One region of the Mycobacterium sp. NGS18 genome, then DNA from elsewhere that is predicted to be linked to it. Evidence: predicted binding sites of a transcription regulator. Region 1 holds the regulator's gene; each other region holds the start of a gene.
The links. The regulator LexA, encoded in region 1, represses DNA repair genes until DNA is damaged. The targets are predictions, from matches to a motif close to CGAACANNTGTTCG.

Region 1 (3,272 bases):
TGGCCATAGATCAGAAACGGCTTGCCGACGTGCGAGAAGCTCACCTCTTCGAGGTAGTCGAACGACGTGATCGTGGGATACACCCCCGAGCCCCGGCCGGACCAGGTGCCCAACAGCGGGGCCAGCTCCACCAGATTCGCGTGCAGGTCGGGTGCCATGGAGCCAGCGTAGTGCGCGGCGCGGCGCGGCGAGCTCAACCGGTGCTGGGTACCTGGCGATGTTCGCGCAGTGCCTCGATCTCCCGCTCGAAGTCGGCCGCCGATGAGAACGAGCGATACACCGAGGCGAATCGCAGGTAGGCGACTTCGTCGAGTTCGCGCAAGGGGCCCAGAATCGCCAAACCCACCTCGTGGCTGGGGATCTCGGGTGAGCCGGCCGCCCGTACCGCGTCTTCGACCTGTTGGGCCAGCAGGTTGAGCGCGTCATCGTCGACGTCCCGGCCCTGACATGCCCGACGCACCCCGCTGATGACCTTCTCCCGGCTGAACGGCTCGGTGACGCCGCTGCGTTTCACCACGGCCAGCACCGCGGTCTCCACCGTGGAGAAGCGACGACCGCATTCCGGGCAGGACCGGCGGCGGCGAATGGTCTGGCCTTCATCGGTTTCGCGGGAGTCCACCACCCGGGAGTCTGGATGGCGACAAAACGGGCAATGCATGGCCGCTCCTTCGCCGTGCCGAGAGCCGGACACCTGCACGAGCTGGGGCGGCCCGGACCACTGGGACACCAGTGAGCGTACCTGCGCGGGTGCCGGGCGGCGCGCCGCAGTGGGCGCGGGCCGCGGCCGGCCGGACATCGACGTTCAGCCGATCGGCGCGATCAGCGGCTGGCCGGCGTCCACGGCGGCCGATTCCAGGTTGTTGAGCTCGCGGATCCGGTCGACGACCTGAGCGGTCGGCGCGTCGGGTGCGACCCGGGCCGCCAAGCGCTGCAGGCTCTCGCCGCTTTGAACCCGGACCACACCCAGCTGCTCGGGCACTGCGGGCGCGCCACCGCCGGCCATCGACGCACCGAACTGGGCGACCAGCCCGAGCCACACCGTGATGCCTGCGGCGATCAAGGCCAGCACCACGGTGGTCGCCGGAGTGATGGGCTTGACCGGTTGCGGCCGGTGCGCGGTGCGCGACATCAGCACGCCGCTGCCCCGGTGCTCAAGCGGCGCGCCGCCCGGACGGCTCCGCACCAGCCGCGGCGGCCGGGTCTGCACCGCGCACGCGCGCCGCGACACACCGGGACCGCGACGGGTCCCGAACCGGTCGGTCCCGACCTGGTCGAACGTCGGAGCGCTCGTGTCGATCAGCATCATGTGCGGTTCTCCCTCACTCGGCGTCGGCGACCCTGTTCGCTCGACTGTTCGAATCATAATCGATTGTATGTTCGATGTCCGAACGTGTGATCGATTCGTTGTCGAATACGTTAGCGACCGCCACCGACATACTCGGCCGGCTTCGAACTCCCGCGCGACACGCGTCGAACACATGTTTGATTAATCGCGGCCAGAGGACTACATTCGCCGCTATGAGCGACAGCAGCAAGACCACCGGCCCGGGACTGGCATCTGTGCCCGATTCACCGCTGACCGCCCGGCAGCGCACCATCCTCGACGTCATCCGCGCCTCGGTGAACGAACGGGGCTACCCCCCGAGCATCCGGGAGATCGGCGACGCCGTCGGGCTGACCTCGACCTCCTCGGTCGCCCACCAGCTGCGCACGCTGGAACGCAAGGGTTACCTGCGTCGTGACCCCAACCGGCCCCGCGCCGTCGACGTCCGCGGCCCGGACGAATCGGCCGTGGCCTCCGGCTCGGCTCCACGGACGGAGTTGGCCGGATCCGATGCGCTGCCCGAACCCACCTTCGTTCCGGTGCTGGGCCGGATCGCGGCCGGCGGGCCGATCCTGGCCGAGGAAGCGGTCGAAGACGTCTTCCCGCTCCCCCGCGAACTGGTGGGCGAAGGCGAGCTATTCCTGCTCAAGGTGGTCGGTGAGTCGATGGTGGACGCCGCGATCTGCGACGGCGACTGGGTGGTGGTGCGCCAGCAGAACGTCGCCGACAACGGCGACATCGTGGCAGCGATGATCGATGGCGAGGCCACCGTCAAGACCTTCAAACGGGCCGGCGGTCAGGTCTGGCTGATGCCGCACAATCCGGTTTTCGACCCCATCCCGGGCAACGACGCGGTGGTGCTGGGCAAGGTCGTGACCGTCATCCGCAAGATCTGACCGGCGATTCGGCGGCTACCGGCTACCGCCGATGCCGACCAGGGAGAAGAACTCCTGGCGGGAGCGCGCGTCGGTTCGCAGCGTGCCCAGCAGGGTCGAGGTCACGGTGGTCGACCCGGTGGCGTGTACGCCGCGCAACGTCATGCAGGTGTGCTCGGCGCGGATCACCACCCCGACAGCACGCGGGCGCAGGTGCTCGGTGAGCCAGTCGGCCACCTGCTTGGTGAGGCGTTCCTGCACCTGCGGCCGGCAGGCGAAGTAGTCCACGACCCGGGCCAGCTTGGACAGGCCGAGGATGCGATCGCCGGGCAGGTAAGCGACACAGGCGGTTCCGGTGAACGGCAGCAGATGGTGCTCGCAGACCGAACGGAACGGGATGTCGCGCACCAGCACCAGTTCGTCGTATCCCTCGTCGTTGGGAAAAGTGGTGGCCTCGAACGGCTTTGGGGAGAACATCTCCGCATAGGCCCGCGCCATCCGGCGCGGTGTACCCGCAAGCGCCTCATCGTCGGTGGAGACGCCCAGGGCGTGCAGGAACGCCGCGGCGGCCTGCTCGGCGGCGTCCAGGTCCGGGACCGGCCCATCAACCACCCGCAGGTCGGCGTAGACGGCTACCGACATCTCAATCTCCCCCATCCCACGTGTCAGCGATGCGTTCAGATTGACCGCATTCGACCCTATTTGTCAACATTTTTTGGTGTTACATTGGGACGATGAGCACCCCACCCTGCGGCGGCCTGGATCCGTTAGCCGGATTGAGCGCTCTGGACGATCCGGTGCGGCAGCGGCTCTATCAGTACATCGCATCCCGCGACGAGCCGGTGGCCCGCGACGACGCCGCGAGCGCCGCCGGCATCAGCCGCACCCTGGCGGCCTACCACCTCGATAAACTGGCCGAGGCGGGGATTCTCTCGGTGAGCTACGCCCGGCCGGCCGGCCGCTCCGGGCCCGGTGCCGGGCGCCCTGCCAAACGTTATTCGCGCACCCGAGACGAGCTTTCGGTGAGCGTGCCGCCGCGCAACTACGCTTTGCTGGCCGACCTGTTGGTCACC
Region 2 (3,272 bases), on a different contig from region 1:
CTGGGAGAAGTGCCGGTCGGCGGCGGCGTAACCGACGTTGGCGGGAATGTCGCTGGGCATGTACTCGCGGTCGTTGTAGTTGGTCTCATACCCCGGCAGGGTGAGCAGCCCGACCAGGCAGACCGCGGTGGTGGCCACCAGCACCGGCCCCGGCCAGCGCACGATCATCGCGCCGAGCCGCCGCCAGGCGCGGATCCGCATCCCCCGCTTGGGCTCGAGCATCCCGAAGCGGCTGGCCACCGCCACCACCGCGGCGCCGAAGGTCAGGGCCGCGAACGTCACCACCACCATGCCGATGGCCAGCGGGACACCCAGTGACTTGAAGTAGGGCAATCGGGTGAACGACAGGCAGAAGGTCGCGCCGGCGATGGTCAGGCCCGAGCCCAGGATCACGTGCGCGGTGCCGTGATACATGGTGTGGAAGGCCGACTCCTTGTCCTCGCCGAGCGACCGCGCCTCCTGATAGCGGCCGAGCAGGAAGATCGCGTAGTCCGTCGAGGCGGCGATGGCCAGCGTCACCAGCAGGTTCACCGCGAACGTCGACAGGCCGATGATGTTGTAGAAGCCGAGCACGGCCACCACGCCGCGGGCCGCGGCCAGTTCGAACACCACCATGCCCAGCACCAGCAGCACGGTGCCGATCGAGCGGTAGAAGTTCAGCAGCATCACGATGATCACCACGAACGTCAGCGAGGTGATGAGCTTGAGGCTGCGGTCGCCGGCGATGTGCTGATCGGCGTTGAGGGCGGCCCCGCCGGTGACGTAGGCCTGCACGCCGGGCGGTGCCGGGGTGTCGGCGATGATCTTCTGGACGGCCTTGACCGAGTCGTTGGCCAGGGTCTCGCCCATGTTGCCGGCCAGGTACACCTGCACGTAGGCGGCCTTGCCGTCCGGGCTCTGCGACCCCGCCGCGGTCAGCGGGTCACTCCAGAAGTCCTGGATGTGCTCGACGTGCTCGGTGTCGGCCTCCATCTTGGCGACCAGCTCGTCGTAGTAGCGGTGCGCGTCGTCACCGAGCGGCTCGTCGCCTTCGATCACCACCATCGCCGAGCTGTCGGACTTGAACTCGTCGAAGGTCTTGCCGATGCGCATCATCGAGATCATCGACGGGGCGTCTTTGGGGGCCATCGACACCGCGCGCATCGCCCCGACCTCGTCGAGTTGCGGCACGATCACGTTCACCAACACGGTGATCGCCAACCAGGCCAGGATGAGCGGTACCGCCAGCCGGCGGACCCATGTCGCTATGGCGCCGCGGTGGGGCGGCTGCGCTGCCGGCAGCGTCTCGGTCGGGGTGTCGTCGTTGAGGTGTTTGCTCATCCTGATTTCACAATGCAAAAGGTCTGGGCGCTCACGGGGCTGCTGGAGATTCGTTCGTCTTTGAGCTCGCCGTCGATGGTGACCCGGCAGCCGATGGTGCTGCCGTCACCCTGCGCGACGATGTTGGGGCTCACCGCCGGGTTGGTGGTCGACAGGGTGAGAGTCCACGGCAGGGCGGCGCCGTCGACCCGCTGCGGGAGAGCTTCCAAGTCGAGATAGTTGATGTCGGCGTAGGTCCCGTCCGGACTGAAGATGTCGTAGACCACGACCTTGGGGTGAAACGGCTTGGTGTCCTCGAACGGGGCGGCGCTATTGCCGCTGTCATCACCGCCGAAATAGCCGCGAATGCGATGCACGACGAACCCCCCCACCACGAGAACCAACACGATGAGCAGCGGTAACCACGCGCGTCTGACAACGCCGAACATCAAGAATTGCCTTTCGGGTGGTGCCGGAATCTGACACAGATTAGTGCATCAAAGTTCTTTCCAACACCCACGGGTGCGTGAATCGCACACACGTTCGATATCGTGGTGGGTGTGGGCTGGGGCAGTGGGCCGCCGAGCTGGGCGGAAATGGAGCGAGTGCTCAATGGTAAGCCTCGTCACACCGATCAGCCGGCCGGTGTGTCGGCCGATCACGGCCGGTCGACGCCGCGACCCGAGCGGCCCACGCCGGCCGGCCCGACGGTCCCTTATGCCGAGCTGCACGCGCACTCGGCCTACAGCTTCCTCGACGGGGCCAGCACTCCGCAGGAGCTGGTCGCCGAGGCCGCCCGGCTGGGCCTGCGGGCGATCGCGCTGACCGATCACAACGGTTTGTACGGGGTGGTGCGGTTCGCCGAGGCGGCCGCCGAACTGACCGCCGCGGGACACCAGATCGCCACCGTCTTCGGCGCCGAGCTGTCGCTGGGGGAGAAGGCCCGCACCGACGACCCGGACCCGCCCGGCCCGCACCTGCTGGTGCTGGCCCGCGGCCCGGAGGGCTACCGGCGGTTGTCGCGGCAGATCGCCGCCGCACACCTGGCCGGCGAAAAGGACAGGCCGCGTTTCGATCTGGATACGCTGACCGGCGCGGCGGGCGGGCACTGGCACATCCTGACCGGATGCCGCAAGGGGCACGTCCGCCAGGCGCTGGCCGCCGGTGGTCCGGACGCGGCGGCGACGGCGCTGGCCGACCTGGTCGACCGGTTCGGGGCCGAGCGGGTCAGTGTCGAGCTGACCCGGCACGGCGATCCCTACGACGACGAGCGCAACGCGGCCCTGGCGGCGCTGGCGCCCCGGTTCGGGGTTTCGCTGGTGGCCACCACCGCAGCGCATTTCGCCGGGCCGGACCGGGGCCGGCTGGCGATGGCGATGGGGGCGATCCGGGCCCGGCAGTCGCTGGATGCCGCCGCCGGCCGACTGGCCCCGCTGGGCGGCTCGCATCTGCGCTCCGGCGCGGAGATGGCCCGGCTGTTCGCGGCACACCCGTCGGCGGTGTCGGCCGCGGCCGAACTCGGCGAACAGTGCGCGTTCTCGCTGGCGCTGATCGCCCCGCAGCTGCCGCCGTTTGCCGTTCCGGACGGCCACACCGAGGACAGCTGGTTGCGGCAGCTGACCCTGGCCGGCGCCGCGGGCCGCTACGGCCCGCCCGGGCACGGGCCACGGGCTCGAAAAGCGTATGCCCAGATCGATCGCGAACTGGAAGTCATTGCGCAGCTGGGGTTTCCGGGATACTTCCTGGTGGTGCACGACATCACCCGGTTCTGCCGGGACAGCGACATCCTGTGCCAGGGCAGGGGATCGGCGGCCAACTCCGCGGTCTGCTATGCCCTCGGTATCACGGCGGTCGACCCGGTGGCCAATGGTTTGCTGTTCGAGCGGTTTTTGTCCCCGGCCCGCGACGGCCCGCCCGACATCGACATCGACATCGAGTCGGATCGCCGGGAAGAGGTGATCCAGTACGTCTAC
Region 3 (3,272 bases), 560 kb from region 1:
ATCGTCTGCGTGATCGCAACGCGTCGGCATTGGCGCGGCCGCGAGCCCCGCGGTCCGCTGCTTCCGCCGACCGTGCCGGGCTGGCGCACCCGCGCCGAACGGTTCGATATGGCGGTGCTGGAGGCCTACGAGCCCATCGAACAACGCTGGAAACAACGGCTGTCAGCGCTCGACATCGCGGTCGACGAGATCCCGCGGATCGCCGCGAAGGACCCCGACAGCGTGCAGTGGCCCCCGGAAGTGGTCGCCGACGGGCCGATTCCGCTGGCCCGCTTGATTCCCGCCGGGGTCGATGTCCGGGGCAACCCGACGCGGGCGCGAATCTTGTTGTTCCGCAAGCCGATCGAGCAACGGGCGAACGACAGCACCGAGCTCGGAGATTTATTGCACGAAATTCTGGTGGCTCAGGTCGCCACCTACCTGGATGTCGAACCCACCGTCATCGACCCGACGATCGACGACTAGCTCCCGAAACTGACGCGAACGGGCTCAGATGATGCCGCGCTTGAGGCGACGGCGCTCACGCTCGGACAGCCCACCCCAGATGCCGAAACGCTCGTCGTGCGCCAAGGCGTACTCCAGGCACTCGCTGCGCACCGAGCAGCGCTGGCAGATCTTCTTGGCCTCGCGGGTGGAGCCGCCCTTCTCCGGGAAGAACGCCTCGGGGTCGGTCTGCGCGCACAGGGCGCGGTCCTGCCATTCCTCGTTGGTGGCCGTCTCGGCGTCGAACGGGTCGAAGTCGTCGTAGCCGTCCGGTTCGGGAACCAGGCTCAAATGCGGCCGGCTGGGCGGCAGCTCGGCCTCGATTGGCTGCATTGCGGTATGAGCTTGCGGTGCCCCCCCGATTACGCCCCAAAGGTGCTCATAGGACATGCTGGGCCTCCTCACCTGGTTGCGCGATCCTGATCTGTCGCCCGCTATTGCGATGTTGTCCGTACCAATTCGAACATGTGATCGAATCTCGGTCTGCGACACCGGAATCGGCTGGCCAACCGGGAAATGACACTGATGTGATTAGACACGGGTTGCTTGGCCCGGTCAAGCCGAATGGCCAAATTCCTTACCATCCCGTGACCGATTTCGGACGTGTCCGAGACCGGCGAGTCCGTGTCGTCTAGCCCACACCGGCCCTACGGCGTGTCTTGCGAGGGTCGCTGGGACGCACCGCCACACCGGCCGCATCCACACCAAAGGTACTGTCGTGCGCTGTGAAGGTCACGGTTCTGGTCGGCGGGGTCGGCGGTGCCCGGTTCCTGCTCGGCGTGCAGAAACTGCTGGGCCTGGGCCAGTTCGGCGGTGGCTCCGTTGACGGCGAGAGCGCCGCGCACGCACTGACCGCGGTCGTCAACGTCGGTGACGATGCCTGGATGCACGGGGTGCGCATCTGCCCGGATCTGGACACCTGCATGTACACCCTGGGCGGCGGCGTGGACCCGGAGCGCGGCTGGGGTCACCGCGACGAAACCTGGCACGCGATGGAGGAGTTGGCCCGTTACGGCATGCAGCCGGACTGGTTCGGTCTGGGCGACCGCGACCTGGCCACCCACCTGGTCCGCACCCAGGCGCTACGCGCCGGCTATCCGCTGACCGAAGTGACCGCGGCATTGTGCGAGCGCTGGCAGCCGGGCGCGAGGCTGCTGCCGGTAACCAACGACAGCTGCGAAACCCATGTCGTGATCACCGATCCCGCCGACGACTCTCAGCGTGCCATCCACTTCCAGGAGTGGTGGGTACGATACCGGGCCGACGTCCCCACCCACGGATTCGGCTTCGTCGGCAGCGAGAAGGCCAGCGCGACAGCCGAAGTCACCGAGGCCATCGCCGAAGCCGACATCGTGCTACTGGCTCCGTCCAACCCGGTGGTGAGCATCGGCGCCATTCTTGCCGTCCCGGGCATCCGCGCCGCACTGCGGTCTACCCAGGCTCCGATCGTCGGCTATTCGCCGATCATCGCCGGGAAACCGTTGCGCGGCATGGCTGACACCTGCTTGAGCGTGATCGGCCTGGATTCCACTTCGCAGGCGGTGGGCGCCCACTACGGTGCCCGCAGCGGAACCGGGATCCTGGACTACTGGCTGGTGCACGAGGGCGAGGACGCCGAGCTGCCCGGTGTGACGGTGCGTCCCGCCCCGCTGCTGATGACCGATCCGGCCGCGACGGCCGAGATGGTGCGCGCCGGGCTGGAGTTGGCGGGGGTGTCGCTATAACAGGGCGGGCAGAACACGGCAGCGCCGCCAAGGTCGAGATCCTCCCCGTCACCGGCCTGGCGGAATTTCGGCCGGGCGATGACCTGGCGGCCGCGCTGGCACAAGCCGCACCATGGCTGGCCGACGGCGACATCGTGGTCGTCACCAGCAAGGTGGTGTCCAAGTGCGAAGGCCGTATCGTGCCGGCGCCGCATGACGCCGAAGCGCGAGATGCCCTGCGCCGCCAGCTGGTCGAGGCCGAGGCGGTGCGGGTGCTGGCCCGCAAGGGCCGCACCTGGATCACCGAGAATCGGCTCGGCCTGGTGCAGGCCGCGGCGGGCGTGGACGGCTCCAACGTCGGCTCCGACGAACTCGCACTGCTGCCGGTCGATCCCGACGGAAGCGCCGCCGCGTTGCGCACCGGCCTGGCTGAGCGGCTCGGCGTGGACGTGGCGGTGCTGATCACCGACACGATGGGCCGCGCCTGGCGCAACGGGCAGATCGACGTCGCGATCGGGTCGTCCGGCCTGAGCGTCCTCAACAGCTACGCCGGTGCCGTCGACCGGCACGGCAACGAATTGTTCGTCACCGAAGTGGCTGTCGCCGACGAACTGGCCGCGGCCGCCGACCTGGTCAAGGGCAAGCTCACCGATGTTCCGGTGGCGGTGGTACGCGGAGTGGCCAGTCCCGACGACGGTTCCACCGCAGCCTCGCTGGTGCGCTCCGGCTCCGACGACCTGTTCTGGCTGGGCACCGCCGAGGCCATCGAGACCGGGCGCCGCCAAGCCCAGCTGCTGCGCCAGTCGGTGCGCACGTTCTCCGGCGAACCGGTACCCGCCGATCTGGTCACCGACGCCATGGCCGAGGCGTTGACCGCCCCGGCGCCGCACCACACCCGGCCGGCGCGGTTCGTCTGGCTGCAGACCCCGGGCGTGCGCACCCGGCTGCTCGACGCGATGGCACAGCAGTGGCGCGCCGACCTGGCCGGCGACGGCAAGTCTCCCGAGGCGATCCAGACCCGGGTCTCGCGCGGCCGGATCCTCTACGACGCACCCGAAGTCGTCATCCCGGTAATGGTTCCCGACG

Region 2: the regulator LexA is predicted to act here: its motif matches at 1,832-1,845, upstream of AC5Y31_RS17490 (error-prone DNA polymerase).
Region 3: the regulator LexA is predicted to act here: its motif matches at 944-957, upstream of cofD (2-phospho-L-lactate transferase).

Annotation. Positions count from the first base shown of each region.
Region 1 covers NZ_JCALEC010000001.1:608,936-612,207, reverse strand. Annotated here, with positions in the region: gene AC5Y31_RS03040 (peroxynitrite isomerase) at 1-158, opposite strand, end outside; gene nrdR (transcriptional regulator NrdR) at 194-658, opposite strand; gene AC5Y31_RS03030 (LysM peptidoglycan-binding domain-containing protein) at 803-1,306, opposite strand; gene lexA (transcriptional repressor LexA) at 1,519-2,220, shown strand; gene folE (GTP cyclohydrolase I FolE) at 2,236-2,841, opposite strand; gene AC5Y31_RS03015 (helix-turn-helix transcriptional regulator) at 2,934-3,272, shown strand, end outside.
Region 2 covers NZ_JCALEC010000010.1:39,559-42,830, reverse strand. Annotated here, with positions in the region: gene AC5Y31_RS17500 (MMPL/RND family transporter) at 1-1,320, opposite strand, end outside; gene AC5Y31_RS17495 (MmpS family transport accessory protein) at 1,317-1,748, opposite strand; gene AC5Y31_RS17490 (error-prone DNA polymerase) at 1,860-3,272, shown strand, end outside.
Region 3 covers NZ_JCALEC010000001.1:52,669-55,940, reverse strand. Annotated here, with positions in the region: gene AC5Y31_RS00290 (metallopeptidase family protein) at 13-465, shown strand; gene AC5Y31_RS00285 (WhiB family transcriptional regulator) at 490-873, opposite strand; gene cofD (2-phospho-L-lactate transferase) at 1,209-2,207, shown strand; gene AC5Y31_RS00275 (coenzyme F420-0:L-glutamate ligase) at 2,204-3,272, shown strand, end outside.